DNA from 3 places in the Pseudomonas sp. DP-17 genome. Region 1 is predicted to be linked to each of the others. Evidence: riboswitches for the same ligand, from Rfam matches in the RefSeq annotation. Region 1 holds a riboswitch; each other region holds the start of a gene.
The links. Region 1 has a riboswitch for cobalamin ahead of cobG (precorrin-3B synthase). Riboswitches for the same ligand answer to the same signal wherever they lie in the genome.
Positions count from the first base shown of each region.

Region 1 (5,410 bases):
ACGGCCAGCCATCACTCCACCTCCGTGGCCAGGGCGTTCACCGCGGCGGCGGCCATCGCGCTGCCGCCACGGCGACCGCGCACGATCACATAGGGCACGCCACGGCTGTCGGCGGCGAGGGCGTCCTTGGACTCCATGGCGCCGACGAAGCCCACCGGGAAGCCGAGGATCAGTGCCGGTTTCGGCGCGCCCGCATCGAGCATTTCCAGCAGGTAGAAGAGGGCGGTCGGTGCGTTGCCGATCACTACCACGCTGCCTTCCAGATGCTCGCGCCAGTGCTCCAGCGCGACCGCCGAGCGGGTGTTGCCCAGCTCGCGGGCGAGCTCCGGGACGTCCGGATCATTGAGGGTGCAGATCACCTCGTTATGGGCCGGCAGGCGCGCGCGGGTGATGCCCTCGGCGACCATCCGCGCGTCACAGAGAATCGGCGCACCGGCGGCCAGCGCCGCCCGGCCGATGGCCCCGGCGCCAGCGGAGAAGCGCAGGTCGTGCACGACATCGACCATGCCGCAGGCGTGGATCACCCGCACGGCGAGTTTCTCGAGGTCCGCAGGGATGGCGGACAGGTCGGCTTCGGCGCGAATGGTGGCGAAGGACTGGCGGTAGATCGCCTGGCCGTCGCGAATGTAATCAAGCATCGGTGGGGGCTCCGGGTGCGGCCAGCAGGTTGCCGGCGGCCTCGAGGGAAAGGTTGCGCGCCAGCGGCTGGCCGAAGCCGGCCACGCCAACGGCGCGACGGAACAGGTCATAGCGGCCGTCGGCGACGGCCAGCAGGGTGTAGGGGGCGACGTGGGCGGCGGCGCACGAGCGCGGGCAGCCGCACAGGTGCACGCCGGCCGGCGGTGCGTGGCGCAGGCGTTCGGCCAGGCGCAGGGCGTCGGCCTTGGTGTCGGCCAGCCCGCGTGCGCACCCGTTGGAGCCGCTGCACGCGATCAGGCGCGACAGCGGCTGCGCGGCGTCGATCACCAGTCCGAGATTGGCCAGCGCGCCGAGTACGACGGCGGCATCGGTCTGCGCCAGGTTGGGCAGGATCAGACTTTGCCAGGGCGTCAGACGCAGCTGTCCGCCGCTGAAGCGCTCGGCGAGATCGGCGAGGCCGAACAGCGTGGTGCTGTCCAGACGTCCGAGGACGAATCCTGCTCCGACCATGGCACGTTCCGGCTGGCGCTGGGGATGAATCCCAAGATGGCCGAAAGCCTGCGGTGCGGGACGTCGCCAGTTATCCACAACCGGTCCGAGTTGCAGCTGGAAGGGCAGGCGTTGTTGCAGTCGCTCCAGCAGCACTTCGTCGCCGAGCATTTCGCGCAGTTGGCGCATGCGCGTCGGGCCGTCGCCGGCGAGATCGAGGAACAGGTGCAGCAGGGTTTCCACCAGCAGCGATACCTGCCCGGCGGTCACGGCGGCGAGGGCGGGGCGGTCGGTCTCGCGTTGTGGCGGATACCCGGCCAGGCCGAAGGCGATTAGCGGCGCCGGGTCGTCGGACAGGGCCGACAACCAGACATCGTTGGGGTGCTCCAGCATCGCCAGTGCTTCGCCCCCGTCCAGCTGGATGCCGAACTTGGGTGACAGGCCATGGAAACGCGGGGTGCGCTCCAGCAGGTCGAGCAGTTGGGTGGCCAGGGGGCTCGCGTCGAAAGCTCCGCCCATGCCCAGGCCCAGAGCAGGGCTGACCAGCAGGTTGCGCACATCGTCCGCCGCCAGTTCACGCGGGCCGAGGCCGGCGGCCAGCAGTTCAAGGCTCAGCGCATTTTCAGCGCCGGCATGCACGCCTCGAATCTGCAGGTTGGCGCGGTTGGTTGCTTCCAGCACGCCGTCGGCATGTCGTTCGGCAGCCAGGGCGATGGCGCGCGCGGCCTTGGCGTCGAGTTGTCCACGGGGCAGCTTGATGCGGCAGATGCCGCCATCGCGTGAGGCCACGATGCGCAGCAGGCCGGGGCAGGCATGCGGGCGGACGGGCAGGGCTGAAGGGTCTTGCACGGCGGTCACCAGGGCTGGGTCGCGGTGACCTGCGAATCCCCAAAAGGGGACTTCACGACACCGATACACCCCGCTCGATGTCTGCACGCGCGACTGGTTTCGTCGGCAGGTCTCCTGGCTGGCAGGTCCTCATCCAGCGCGGCCTTCCCGGTTGCCCAGTGGCCTGGCCGGCGGCACGGAACCTCGTTCTCGTGTCGCCGCATTGCGCGGACTCGCTGCTTACAGTTGCGGGGGCAGCCACGGCTTAACCGTGTTCCCTCTTCGGCTCTGAGAAACCTCACCGCAAAAGGCGAAGCGTCCTACGAGCACCGACGAAGCGGGTATTATGCCTGCTTTGCCCGAAGGCAGGAAAAGCCTGCCCGTCGGATCGATCGTCGCACCCTGAGGACATTTCATGACGCCCTGGCTGACCATCGTCGGCATCGGCGAGGACGGCTATGCCGGCCTCGGCAAGGCCGCCCGCCGCGCCCTGCTCGCCGCCAGCGAAGTGATCGGCGCGCCACGCCAGCTGGAGTTGCTGCCGCATTGCCTGGGCGCCCGTCGCCAGGCCTGGCCGAGCCCGTTCAGCCTGGAACCGGTACTGCGCCGGCGTGGCGAACCAACCTGCGTACTGGCCAGCGGCGACCCGATGCTGTTCGGCGTCGGTGCGAGCCTCGCTCGTCAGATTCCGTCCGAGGAAATGCTCGTGCTTTGCGCGCCTTCCTCCGCCTCTCTCGCCGCGGCACGAATGGGCTGGCCGCTGCAGGACTGCACACTGCTGTCGCTGGTGGCACGCCCATTGGCCGCACTCAACGCGCAGATCCACGATGCAGCGAAGCTGCTGATCTTCAGCAATGACGGCAGCAGCCCGGCGGCTATTGCCACGCTGCTGCGCGAGCGAGGTTTCGGCGCGAGTCGTCTGAGCGTGCTCGAGCACCTGGGCGGAGAGGCGGAGCGACGTATTGAGGGGCTGGCCAGCGACTGGTCGCAGGGCGAGACCGCTGCGCTGAATATCGTTGCGGTGCAATGCGTAGCCGCCTCAGCCGCGGTTCGTCTGCCCCTGACCACCGGCCTGCCGGACGAGGCCTACCGCCATGACGGTCAACTGACCAAGCGCGACGTGCGCGCCGTGACCCTGGCGCGGCTGGCGCCCAAACCCGGCGAGCTGCTGTGGGACGTCGGTGCGGGTTGCGGCTCCATCGGCATCGAATGGATGCGCGCGCATCCGAGCTGCCGAACGCTGGCTATCGAAGCCAACGAAGGGCGTCAGGAGCATATCCGCTTCAACCGCGACAGCCTTGGCGTGCCGGCGCTGCAACTGGTCTGCGGCGCCGCGCCGGAAGCCTTGCAGGGGCTGGAGCGCCCCGACGCGATCTTCATCGGTGGCGGCGTGACCCTGCCCGGCGTGTTCGAGCAATGCTGGGAGCAACTCAAGCCCGGTGGCCGGCTGGTCGCCAATGCCGTCACCCTGCAGAGCGAGTCCATGCTGCTGAGCTGGCGCGCGCGCATCGGCGGCGAACTGACCCGCCTGTCGGTGTCCCAGGCCCAGCCGCTCGGCGGCTTCGATACCTGGCGCGCGGCATTGCCGATCACCCTGCTGGAAGTCTGGAAGCAATGAAGCGTTTTTCGTACCGCGACTGCATGGGTATCGCTTCGCTCCACCCCTCCTGCGATGCTGCTCATCATGCGTGACGAGACGCCCGAAGAACCCCGCCCGCTGCGCAGCGGCTACACCACCGGCAGCTGCGCCACCGCCACCAGCCTGGCGGCGGCGCGTCTGCTGCTCACCGGTGAAGCGCTGGACGCCGCGCAGATCGCCTTGCCCAAAGAGCGCAGCGCGACCCTGCGCCTGGAGTTCTGCCGCCTCACCGTTGGCGGCGCCGAAGCCGGTACGCTGAAGGATGCCGGCGACGACCCGGACGTGACCCACGGTGCGCTGGTCTTCGCGCGCGTCGCCTTGAGCGATGAGCCGGGCGTGCGCTTTTACGCTGGAGAAGGCGTTGGCACCGTCACCAAGCCGGGGCTGGTGCTGGCGACGGGCGAGCCGGCGATCAACCCGGTGCCGCGGCAGATGATGCAGGGCAACCTCGCTGCGTTGGCGGCCGAGTGCGGCTATTCAGGCGGCTTCGACGTCACCATCAGCATCGAGGGCGGCGCCGAGCTGGCGCTCAAGACCATGAACCCGCGCCTGGGCATTCTCGGCGGCCTGTCGATCCTCGGCACCACCGGCATCGTCCGGCCGTTCTCCTGCTCGGCGTATATCGCCTCGATCCAGCAGGGTATCGATGTTGCCCGCGCCAACGGCTTCCGCCACCTGGCCGCCTGCACCGGTAATGCCAGCGAAGACGCCATGCGCCGTCGCTACGGCTTCGACGACACCGCGCTGATCGAGATGGGCGACTTCGCCGGCGCCGCCCTCAAGCACCTGCGCAAGGTGCCGGTGGAGCGTTTCAGCGTCTGCGGTGGCTTCGGCAAGATCAGCAAGCTCGCCGCCGGCCACATGGACCTGCACAGCCGTCACTCCAGCATCGACCTGCCGCAGCTGGCCGAGTGGGCGGCGGAAATCGGTGCATCGCTGGAGTTGCAACAGCGCATGCGTGAAGCCAACACCAGCCAGCAGGCGCTGGCGCTGTGCCGCGCCGGGGGCATTGCGCTGGGGGATGCCGTCTGCGCCCGGGCGCTGGCCTTTGCCCGGCGCATCGTGCCCCTTGAGGTCACGCTGGAAGTCTTCGCCATCGACCGCCAGGGCAACCTGGTGGGCGAAGCGCTGGAGGTGCGATGAAACGCATCCTCCTGCTGGGCGGTATCGGCGAGGCGCTGGCCATCGCGCGCCGCCTGGGGCCGCAGCATCTCTACAGCCTCGCCGGCCTCGGCAAGGTGCCGGACGATCTGGCCTGCGAGGTGCGCGTCGGTGGCTACGGCGGCGCCGAAGGCCTCGCCGCGTTCATCTGCGAGCGAGGGTTCGACCTGCTGCTCGACGCCACCCATCCCTATGCCGCGCAGATCAGCGCCAATGCCGCCCACGCCGCGCAACTGGCCGACGTGCCGTGCTGGGCGCTGCGACGTCCCGGCTGGCAGGCCGGCGACGATGACGACTGGCGCGAGGTGGCCGGCTGGCCGGCGCTGATCTCGGCACTCAATGACTTTCGCCGCCCGCTGTTCACGATGGGGCGTGAGCCGCTGGAGCATCTCGGGGAAATTCCCGAGCACCAGCACTGGACCGTGCGCTGCCTGCAAAGCCTGCCCGGCAACGCACGTGCCGACGTGCTCGGCGCGCGCGGGCCGTTCACCCTGGAAGGCGAGCGCGAGCTATTCGCCCGTCTGGGCACCGACGTGCTGGTCAGCAAGAACAGCGGCAGCCAGGCCACCGAGCCGAAGTTGCAGGTCGCCCGCGAGCGCGGTGTGCCGGTGCTGATCCTGGCGCGTCCGGCGTTGCCGACGGTGGATCGGGAAT
Region 1 covers NZ_JAKSXG010000010.1:337,125-342,534, reverse strand. The annotation lists gene MJ122_RS18270 (precorrin-2 C(20)-methyltransferase) at 1-12, opposite strand, end outside; gene MJ122_RS18265 (precorrin-8X methylmutase) at 12-638, opposite strand; gene cobG (precorrin-3B synthase) at 631-1,986, opposite strand; cobalamin riboswitch at 2,064-2,305, opposite strand; gene cbiE (precorrin-6y C5,15-methyltransferase (decarboxylating) subunit CbiE) at 2,372-3,574, shown strand; gene MJ122_RS18250 (cobalt-precorrin-5B (C(1))-methyltransferase) at 3,641-4,738, shown strand; gene MJ122_RS18245 (cobalt-precorrin-6A reductase) at 4,735-5,410, shown strand, end outside.

Region 2 (5,410 bases), on a different contig from region 1:
GCTCGCCCAGCGCGGCCGGATCAAACAGCGAGACCCAGCCCATCCCCAGACCTTCGGCGCGGGAAGCCAGCCAGAGGTTCTGGATGGCACAGGAGAGCGAGGCCAGGTCCATGTTCGGCAGCGTGCGACGGCCGAAGACGTGCGCCTCGCGCCCCTCCATCAGCGCGGCCACCAGCACCTCGGCGCAGTCGAGCACACCCTCGACCTTCAGCCGCATGAACTCGTCGGAACGCTCGCCGAGCGCCTCGGCGGTGCGCACACGCTCTTCCTCCACCAGCGCATGGATCGATTCACGCAGTTCTCGCGAGGTGACGCGGATAAACCGCCACGGCTGCATCAGGCCGACGCTGGGCGCCTGGTGAGCCGCTTCGAGCAAACGCGCGAGCAGTTCGGGCGCCACCGTGCCGCCGCTGAAGTGGCGCATGTCACGGCGCTCGGCAATGGCACGGTAGAGCGCGGCGCGCTCCTCAAGGCTGTAGGCGTGCTCGGTCATGGTCCGACGCTCTTCATGGTCTGAGCAGGGCTGCTGCGGCGTCCGGGTCGGACGGCAGGTAGAAGTGGATGTAGGAGGCGGTGAGCCGGCCGCGGCGGAACACCGCTTCGGCCACCGGCTTGTCGTTGGGGCAGACGCCACAGGCCAACGGTTTCTCGCGGCTGTCGAGCATCGAGTGGTGGAAGGTGTGCCCGCGCAGGGTGCCTTCGGGCAGCGTCACGGCCTGCAGCGCTAGCGCGGCGAGGCGTTTCTGCATGCGTGCCTCGCCCGGCAGCAGGCCAAGCAGCGGCGCGCGTTCGCCGGCTACGTCGGTCAGCGCGTCGAGCAGATAGAGCATGCCTCCGCACTCGGCGAGGATCGGTTTGCCCATCTCGTGGTGCGCGTGGATGGCCTGGGCCATCGCGCGGTTCTCGGCCAGCGCCCGCAGGTGCAGCTCCGGGTAGCCGCCGGGCAGGTAGAGGCTGTCCACCTCCGGCAGCGCCACGTCACGCAGCGGCGAGAAGAACACCAGTTCGGCGCCCAGTTCGCTCAGCAGGTCGAGGTTGGCCTGATAGAGGAAGGCAAAGGCATTGTCCCGCGCCACACCGATGCGTACGCCATCGAGGCCGGAGGGCTGGCTGCGTGGCTCGGGCGCGGCAAAGCTCACCGGCGCCGGCAGCTCGGTACTCGCGCTGGCCGCCAGGGCATCGGCGGCGGCGTCCAGGCGGGCGTCGAGGTCGGCCAGTTCGTCGGCCTGCACCAGGCCGAGGTGGCGGCTGGGCAACTCCACTTCGGTATCGCGCGGCAGCGCGCCATACCAGCGAATCCATTCCGGCAGGCTGTCGCGCACCAGGTCGCGGTGGCGCTGGCTGCCGATGCGGTTGGCGAGCACGCCGGAGAACGGCAGGTCGCTCTGGTAGGTCGCCATGCCGACCGCCATCGCACCGAAGGTCTGCGCCATGGACTGGCCGTTGATCACTGCCATCACCGGCACATCGAAGCGCCGCGCCAGGTCGGCCGCCGAGGGCGAGCCGTCGAACAGGCCCATCACGCCCTCGATGAGGATCAGGTCGGCCTCGCCGGCCGCCTCCCAGAGCAGGCGGCGGCTCTCCCGCTCGCCGACCATCCAAAGGTCCAGCTGGTAGACCGGCGCAGCACTGGCGCGGGCGAGGATCATCGGGTCGAGGAAATCCGGTCCGCACTTGAACACCCGCACCTTGCGTCCGAGGCGCGTGTGCAGGCGCGCCAGGGCGGCGGTCACGGTGGTCTTGCCCTGGCCCGAAGCGGGCGCGGCGATCAGCAATGCGGGGCATTGGCGCGAGCTCATCGGGCGCGCTCCGCCACAACGGGATGCATCAGAACTCCACCCCTTTCTGCGCCTTGATGCCGGCCTTGAAGGCGTGCTTCACCAGGCCCATCTCGGTCACGGTATCCGCAGCCTCGACCATGGCCGGCTGCACCCCGCGGCCGGTCGCAACCACGTGCTGCATGGGCGGGCGCGCCGCAATATCAGCGAGCACGGTGTCCAGCTCCAGGTAGCCGTGCTTGAGGGCGATGTTCACCTCGTCCAGCACCACCAGGCCCACTTCCGGGTCGGCCAGCAGCTGGCGCGCGACTTCCCACGCCGCCTGCGCCTTGGCGATATCGCGCTGGCGGTCCTGGGTTTCCCAGGTAAAACCTTCGCCCATCACGTGGAAGCTGACCTCATCGGGAAAGCGGCGGAAGAACGCTTCCTCGCCGGTGGTGGCGGCGCCCTTGATGAACTGCACCACGCCCACCTTCATGCCGTGGCCCAATGCGCGGGCGACCATGCCGAAGGCCGAGCTGCTCTTGCCCTTGCCGTTGCCGCTGTTGACCAGGAACACGCCGCGCTCGCCCTGGGCCTGGGCGATCTTCTCGTCGATCACCTCCTTCTTGCGCTGCATGCGCGAGCGATGGCGCTCGTCCTTTTCCGGGGATTCAGTCATGAAAGGATGCTCCAGATAGGCATTGCGCAGGCGTCAGGCCGCCGGCCGGGTAGCAGCGCACGAGAAATTGAATGGGCAGACGAGCCAGTGGCGCGCGCGGGCGCATGCGGCAGAGGTCGCCCAGCACGCGGGCTGTCGACCTGGGGAACAGGGAACTCAACTGAAGGATTCTCCGCCGCTCTCACCCGCGCGGCACTGACCAGTCGGGGCAGGCGGAGGACGGCAACGCGCGGCGCAGGCGGCCGGCGTCGGCAGCGCCTCCCGCGATGCCATGCGATGCGACAGGCCGGTCTCCGGGCTTGCGAGTGGAAGCGCGTGGCGTTTCCGAAGAACCGCGCCTTCCCATGCCGGAGCACAGTGGCGGATTGCGGTTCGAGGCTCGCTTACCGTTGCGGGGGCAGCGCCGGAATGGTCGATTGCGCATCGATGTCACCGGCTTCCCTGTTTCACTCGCGGCTCGCACCGAGAGCACCTGAAGCAGGCGCGCAGCTTAGTGGCTGGCGGCCTGGGGCGTCAATTGAAGAGGATGTCGCCGAGCGGGTCACAACTCCGGGCAGCCGCTCTAAAAGGCGACACACATGTCCAATCATGGCAGTGTGTAACTCCGCTAGAATGCGAACCATGACGATGACCGCCCAGCCCGGCCAGCTTCAACTCGACCCCTCCGCCAGCCCACCACTGATGCACGTCAGCGGTGACTGGACGCTCGCGCATTTCTCCGCGCTGGAAGCCCAGGTTGCCGCTCAGCGCCACGCAGAGTGCCCCGCCGAGCTGGATTTTGCCGGTCTCGGCGCGCTGGACACCGCCGGCGCCGCGCTGCTTGCCGAGATCATCGGCGGTGCGCGCATGAGCCAGCTGGAGCAGATCGCCCGCAACCTTCCCGCCGAACGCCAGGCATTGCTGCGCGCCGTCGGCAGCGCCATCACCCAGTGCCGCCTGGACGAAAAGGCACCGGAGCCGGGCAACGCGCTGGTCGATGTGCTGGAACGCATCGGCATCGCCACCCTGACCTTCCGCGAACACCTGGTCGGCGTGCTCGGCTTCATCGGCCTGACCCTGCAGACGCTGCTCAGAAACCTGCTGCGCCCGCGTCGCTGGCGCCTCACCTCGCTGGCCGCGCATATGGAGGAAACCGGGCTGGACGCCGTGCCCATCGTCGCCCTGCTGACCTTCATGGTCGGCGCGGTGGTGGCCTTCCTCGGCGCCACGGTGCTGCAGAAATTCGGCGCACAGATCTACACCGTCGACCTGGTGGGCTTCTCCTTCCTGCGCGAATTCGGCGTACTGCTCACTGCGATCCTGCTCGCCGGCCGCACCGCCAGCGCCTTCACCGCGCAGATCGGCTCGATGAAGGCCAACCAGGAGATCGACGCCATCCAGGCGCTGGGCCTGGACCCGATGGAGCTGCTGGTGCTGCCACGGGTGCTGGCCCTGCTGCTGACCCTGCCGATGCTGACCTTCCTGGCGATGATCTCCGGCATCTTCGGCGGCGGCGTGGTCTGCGCCCTGAGCCTGGATATCTCACCGCGCATGTTCCTCTACATGCTGCAGAACGACATTGCCGTGCAGCATTTCCTGGTGGGCATCGTCAAAGCCCCGGTGTTCGCCTTCATCATTGCCGTGATCGGCTGCCTGGAAGGCTTCCGGGTCAGCGGCAGCGCGCAGTCGGTGGGCGAGCACACGACCTCCAGCGTGGTCCAGTCGATCTTCGTGGTGATCCTGCTGGATGCGGTCTTCGCGCTGTTCTTCATGGAGATGGGCTGGTGAGCGAACCGATCATCGTCGTCCGTGACCTGGCCAACCGCTTCGGCACCCACGCCGTGCACGAGCACCTGGATCTCGACGTGATGAAGGGCGAGATCCTCGGCGTGGTCGGCGGCTCGGGCACCGGCAAGTCGGTGCTGCTGCGCAGCATCATCGGCCTGCGCCAACCCAGCGAAGGCAGCGTGCATGTGTTCGGGCAGAACCTGCCGGCGCTGCCGCCGCTGGAGCGCTCGAAGCTGGAACGGCGCTTCGGCGTGCTGTTCCAGAACGGCGCGCTGTTCTCCTCCCTGACCGTGAGCGAGAACATCTGCCTGCCACTGATCGAGCATGCCGGGCTGTCCCGCGCCGACGCGCAATTCATGGCCAAGGTGAAGATTTCCCTCGCCGGCCTGCCGCCGGATGCCGGCGGCAAATACCCAGCCGAGCTCTCCGGCGGTATGGTCAAGCGCGCCGCCCTGGCCCGCGCCCTGGCGCTGGACCCGGACATCCTGTTCCTCGACGAGCCCACCGCCGGCCTCGACCCGATTGGCGCGGCGGCTTTTGACCAACTCATCCTGACCCTGCGCGACGCCTTTGGCCTCACCGTGTTCCTGGTCACCCACGACCTGGACACCCTCTACACCATCTGCGACCGCGTCGCCGTGCTCTCGCAGAAGCGCGTGCTGGTGGTAGGTCCGCTGGACCAGGTCGCCCAGACCGACGACGCCTGGGTGCAGGACTACTTCCACGGCCCCCGCGGCCGTGCCGCGCTGCAGGCCACCGAACACCTGCGGGAGGAAAGCTGAATGGAAACCCGTGCCCATCATGTGCTGATCGGCCTGTTCACCCTGGTCGTGTCGATCGGCGCGCTGCTCTTCGCGCTGTGGCTGGCGCAGTCGAGCAACGACCAGCATTACAAGATCTACGACGTGATCTTCAACGAGGCGGTGACCGGCCTGTCCGAAGGCGGCACCGTACAGTACAGCGGCATCCGCGTGGGCGACGTGACGTCCCTGCGCCTGGACCCGAACGACCCGCGCAAGGTCCGCGCACGCATCCGCGTGTACGACAGCACGCCGATCCGCGAAGACACGCGCGCCAAGCTGGCTCTCACCGGCGTCACCGGCCAGGCCATCATCCAGCTTTCCAGCGCCGCCCAGGACAGCCCGCCGCTGGCCAGCAAGGACGGCGAAGTGCCGGTGATCAAGACCATCCCCTCGCCCTTCGC
Region 2 covers NZ_JAKSXG010000001.1:697,215-702,624, forward strand. The annotation lists gene bluB (5,6-dimethylbenzimidazole synthase) at 1-493, opposite strand, end outside; gene MJ122_RS03290 (cobyrinate a,c-diamide synthase) at 507-1,799, opposite strand; gene cobO (cob(I)yrinic acid a,c-diamide adenosyltransferase) at 1,828-2,439, opposite strand; cobalamin riboswitch at 2,706-2,930, opposite strand; gene MJ122_RS03300 (MlaE family lipid ABC transporter permease subunit) at 3,061-4,206, shown strand; gene MJ122_RS03305 (ATP-binding cassette domain-containing protein) at 4,203-4,988, shown strand; gene MJ122_RS03310 (MlaD family protein) at 4,989-5,410, shown strand, end outside.
Region 2: another riboswitch for cobalamin. It lies ahead of cobO (cob(I)yrinic acid a,c-diamide adenosyltransferase); the one in region 1 lies ahead of cobG (precorrin-3B synthase).

Region 3 (5,410 bases), 150 kb from region 1:
CGGCGCGCGAAAACCTTCGCCGTAGCTGGCAATCCAGGTCTGGCTGTCGCCCACCGGCAGGCTGAAGGCGGCGTTCCAGCTGTTCTGGCTGCCGTAGGCCTGGTTGTTGTCGTGGCGGATGCCCAGTTCGGTACCGAAGCTCTCGCCCTTGAAGCTGTGCTGGGCGAAGAAGGCGCGGTTGCTGCGCTGGTCCTCGGCGAAATCGGTGGTGCCGTCGACCTTGTCCTCGTACCAGTCGGCGCCCAGCGCCAGTTGGTTGGCTTCGTCCAGCTGCAGGCGGTTGATCCAGCTCGCCGAGTGGCGGGTGGTTTCCAGGGTGCCGTTGTTCCAGCTGTCCGCGGCGCCCACGGCCTTGTTGCGGTCGAAGCTGCGGCCCAGTTCCAGGCGGCTGTTCCACATCGGGGTGATCTGGCCGTCGAGGTAGGCGCTGTAGCTGCTGACGCGGAATTCGTCGCGGGGCGAGCCCGGTTCGAAGTTGTAGGCGTCGTCGTATTCGTTCTTGCCGCGCTGGTCGTTGAGGTTCAGGCCGGCCTTCCAGTCCTCGCTGAAGCGGTGGTCCAGGTTCAGGTGCACGGCCTTGTTGCGCTGGGCATCGTGGTCGCTGTCGGCGCCGACGTTGTCGCTGGTGCGGTCCCAGCCCTGGCTCTCGTCGAGGCTGCCGCCGAGGTTGTAGCGGGTCTGTTCGTCGCCGCCGGAGAGGCTCAGGCTGCGTTCGAAGGTGCCGTGGCTGCCGGCGGCCAGGCGCACTTCGGGGTGCAGGCCGGCTTCGCCGCGGCGGGTAAAGATCTGGATGACCCCGCCGATGGCGTCGGCGCCGTACAGCGCGGAGCGCGGGCCACGGGTCACTTCGACGCGCTCGATGCTGTCGATGCTCAGGTAGTCCAGGCGGGCGATGCCGCTGCTGGCCGAGGCGACGCGCTGGCCGTCCACCAGCACCAGGGTCTGCGCGGTGCTGGTGCCGCGCACGGAGTAGGAGACCACGCCGCCGGAGCTGCCCATCTGCACGCCGGGCACGCGGGCGAGCAGGGCGGGAACGCTGCGCACTTGTAGCCGCTCGATGTCGGTGCGGGTGAACACGCTGTTGGCCGAGGTGGCTTCGGCACGCGGCTGGGCCTGGCGGGCGGAGGTGATCACCTGGTCGGAGAGCCGGTAGATGTCGTCGGCAGCGAAGGCCAGGCCGGGCAGCAGGCTGGTGGCCAGGGCGAGTCGGGTCAGTTTCATGGAACGTCCTCAAAAGCGGTCGGATGACTTTCGAGGAGGGCGTGGCAAGGGCGGACGCGCCGCACTTGACGGTGCGGCCCTCCGCAACACCTGTCGGGGCGTGTCGAGGGCGGTCTCCGGGCTGCCGACATCACATCGCCGCCTTCCCGCGTTGAGCAGTGGCGGATGGCGATGCTGCGCTCCATCAGGGGCGCGTCGGTTACCGTTGCGGGGGCAGCGCAGGTCTTTCACCTGCTTCCCGTTACCTCGAACGAAAACCGGCGCACCTTAGAGGGTGCGCCGGTGACTGGCAATACTCAGTGCGAGGGATGCGCTCAACGGCTGCCGAGCGCTTCCAGGCGCGCCTTCACCGCGGCTTCGATGCCGGCGGCGTCCAGCCCGCACTCCGCGAGCATCTGCGCCGGTTTGGCGTGCTCGACGTAGTAGTCCGGCAGGCCCAGGTGCAGGATCGGCTGCTGGATATTCTCGCGGGCGAGGAATTCGCTGACGGCGGCGCCCGCGCCACCCATCACCGAGTTTTCCTCGACGGTCACCAGCAACTCGTGGCTGGCGGCGAGCTGGCGCACCAGCTCCTCGTCCAGCGGCTTGACGAAGCGCATGTCGGCCACGGTGGCGTCGAACTGCTCGGCCACTTTCAGTGCCTCGGCCAGTTGCACGCCGAACACCAGGAACGCGACCTTGCCGGCCTTGCCTTCGCGGCGCACCACGCCCTTGCCGATCTCGACCGGCTCCAGCGCTGCCTCGATGGTGGCGTTGGGGCCGGTGCCGCGCGGATAGCGCACCGCCGCCGGGCCTTCGAAGTGATGGCCGGTGGTGAGCAGTTTGCGCAGTTCGTTTTCGTCGCTGGGCGTCATCACCAGCATGCCGGGGATGCAGCGCAGGTAGGAGAGGTCGAAGCTGCCGGCGTGGGTCGGGCCGTCTTCGCCCACCAGGCCTGCGCGGTCGATGGCGAACAGCACGTCGAGGTTCTGCACCGCGACGTCGTGGATCAACTGGTCATAGCCGCGCTGCAGGAAGGTGGAATAGATCGCCACCACCGGCTTGGCGCCGTCGCAGGCCATGCCGGCCGCCAGGGTCACGGCGTGTTGCTCGGCGATGGCGACGTCGAAGTAGCGCTCCGGGAACCTGTCGGCGAAGGCCACCAGGTCGGAGCCTTCCTTCATCGCCGGGGTGATGCCGACCAGGCGCGGGTCTTGCGCCGCCATGTCACACAGCCACTGGCCGAACACGCTGGAGTACTTCGGCCCGCCGGCCTTCTTCGGCACGGCGTGGGCGGGGGCGCCCTCGGGCTCCAGCTTGGTGATGGCGTGGTAGCCGATGGGGTCGATCTCGGCCGGGCCGAAGCCCTTGCCCTTCTTGGTCACCACGTGGAGGAACTGCGGGCCCTTGAGATCGCGCATGTTGCGCAGGGTGGCGATCAGGGTCGGCAGGTCGTGGCCGTCGATGGGGCCGATGTAGTTCCAGCCCAGCTCTTCGAAGAGCGTGCCGGGGACCAGCATGCCCTTGGCGTACTCCTCGGTGCGGCGGGCGATCTCCCAGGCGCCGGGCAGGCGCGAGAGCACCTTCTTGCTGCCTTCGCGCATGCTGCTGTAGGTGCGGCTGGAGAGGATCTTGGCCAGGTAGTTGGACAGGCCGCCGACATTATTCGAGATCGACATGTCGTTGTCGTTGAGGATCACCAGCATGTCGGCCTTGACCTCCGACGCGTGGTTGAGCGCCTCGAAGGCCATGCCGGCGGTCAGCGCGCCGTCGCCGATCACCGCCACCGACTTGCGATTGGAACCCTGCATGCGCGCAGCGATGGCCATGCCGAGGGCGGCACTGATGGAGGTGCTCGAGTGGCCGACGCCAAAGGTGTCGTACTCGCTCTCCGAGCGGCGCGGGAAGGCGGCCAGGCCATCCTTCTGGCGCAGGCTGCCCATGCGCTCGCGGCGACCGGTGAGGATCTTGTGCGGGTAGGCCTGGTGGCCGACGTCCCACACCAGGCGGTCGTCCGGGGTGTCGAAGACGTAGTGCAGGGCGATCGTCAGTTCGATGACGCCCAGGCCTGCGCCGAAATGGCCACCGGTCTGGCCCACGCTGTACAGCAGGTACTGGCGCAGTTCGTCAGCGAGGGTCAGCAGCTCCGCTTCGCCCAGCCGGCGCAGCTCGACCGGCGTGCTGGCGCGGTCAAGCAGGGGCGTGGCAGGGCGCTCGCGGGGAATCTCGTGAAACGTCGTGGGCATCAGGCTGATCGTTATGAGAAGGCAAAGATGCGGAAGTTTACCTGATGCGCCGGAATGCCCCAAGCAACGTGGGGCCAATCCATCGGACGACCGGATGGTCGGGGAATGGCTAGCTGCTCAGGGTGACCTCGCGGCATTTGCCGGCGGCCGGCAACAGGGGGGGCAGGGGAAAACGGCTGGTGCGGTGGCAAGTTGTCGCAGGGGGCCTCCCGAGGGAGGCCCGCTGTTTGACGCCTGGGTCAGATCACAACGTGCTGGGCAAGCTCGTCGAATTGTGCCGGGCGGACGTCGAGGGGGGCGCTATAGTGCTCGTGTCCTCCGGTGTTGGACGCTGCGTTGGAGAACGGCAGCACCGATTCACCCGTTTCCAGCATGCCGTGCAAGGACGGCAGGGCGCTCTTGCCGGCCGCCGGGCCGTCATTGGCCGGGACGTTGAAAGTCGCCATGTCGAGTTCCCAGCCTTGCTGGCCGACCATTTGTGCCGTGCTGTCGCTGTTCAGCGATTGTCCTCTGTCGATGACCAGGTGGAACGCATCTCCTTCTGCGACACCGTGGCCGACGTAGAAGTCATAGGAGCCCTCCTTGATGGCGAAAGGCGCGGTGAGCTGCCAGGTTCCGTCCTGCTGGACCAGGGCGCTACCCAGGCCGAGGGTGACGTTGGAGAGGGCGTGGCCATCGGCGTCGGTCGGGACGGCGCTGATGTTGATCAGATCGCCCGGGGTGCCGGTGCCGTGGAAGGTCGGACGGGTGTCGTCAGTGGTGGCGCCATTGGCCAGTTCACCGGTCACGGGGCCGACATGGTCGATGGCGCCGGTGATGGTGGCCGTTACCGGCAGCGGTTGCGGCTCAGGCTGGGGTTCCGGCTGAGGCTGAGGTTCCGGCTGCGGGTCCACTGGCTGCCAGTTGCTGGAGGACTTGTCGATGTCCAGGCGCAAGGCAGTCCCTGTCGTGTCGTGGCCGGCGTAGAAGTCGTAGGTCCCTTCTCCGAGGGCGTGAAGGGGGGTGAATTGCCAGGTGCCGTCCGGCTGGACCAGCGCGTTACCCAGGAAGATGGTGATGGCCGAAGCGGCTTTTCCGTCCGCGCCGATGGCGACGGCGTTGATATTGATCAGCTCGCCCGGGGTGCCGGTGCCGTGGAAGGTCGGACGGGTGTCGTCGGTGGTGGCGCCATTGGCCAGTTCACCAGTCACGGGGCCGACATGGTCGATGGCGCCGGTGATGGTGGCCGTTACCGGCAGCGGTTGCGGCTCGGGCTGGGGTTCCGGCTGAGGCTGAGGTTCCGGCTGTGGGTCCACTGGCTGCCAGTTGCTGGAGGACTTGTCGATGTCCAGGCGCAAGGCAGTCCCTGTCGTGTCGTGCCCGGCATAGAAGTCATAGGTCCCTTCGCCGAGGGCATGAATAGGGGTGAATTGCCAGGTGCCGTCCGGCTGGACCAGCGCGTTACCCAGGAGGATGACGCTGCCCGAAGCGGCTTTTCCGTCCGCGCCGATGGCGACGGCACTGATATTGATCAGTTCGCCGGGGTTGCCGGTGCCGTGGAAGGTCGGACGGGTGTCATCGGTGGTGGCGCCGTTGTGCAGTTCGCCGGTGACCGGACCCACGTGGTCGATGGCGCCGACGAGGACCGTTTCATGGTGTACCGGTTCGGCGGCCTGCACGTCGGTGATGTTCAGGCGGAAGTTGCTCGACTGACCCTGGCTGGAGCTGACCTGGAAGTCATAGAAGGCGCTCTGCGGGACTTGAGGAACACTGAATTGCCAGGTGCCGTCAGCCTGGACCACGGTCTGGCCCAGGGGGTAGCCGGCGAGCATGAGACCGGTGCTGTCCATGGCGGTAGCCCACAGGTGGAGGGTCTCGCCGGGATTGCCCGTACCGAAGAGCAACGGGGTGGCGACACTGGTGGTCTGGCCGTTGCTCAAGCTCTCCTGGGTCGCATCGAGAGCGCCAAGGATGACGGCGGGCTC
Region 3 covers NZ_JAKSXG010000010.1:184,727-190,136, reverse strand. The annotation lists gene MJ122_RS17510 (TonB-dependent receptor) at 1-1,221, opposite strand, end outside; cobalamin riboswitch at 1,311-1,507, opposite strand; gene dxs (1-deoxy-D-xylulose-5-phosphate synthase) at 1,536-3,446, opposite strand; gene MJ122_RS17500 (Ig-like domain-containing protein) at 3,686-5,410, opposite strand, start outside.
Region 3: another riboswitch for cobalamin. It lies ahead of MJ122_RS17510 (TonB-dependent receptor); the one in region 1 lies ahead of cobG (precorrin-3B synthase).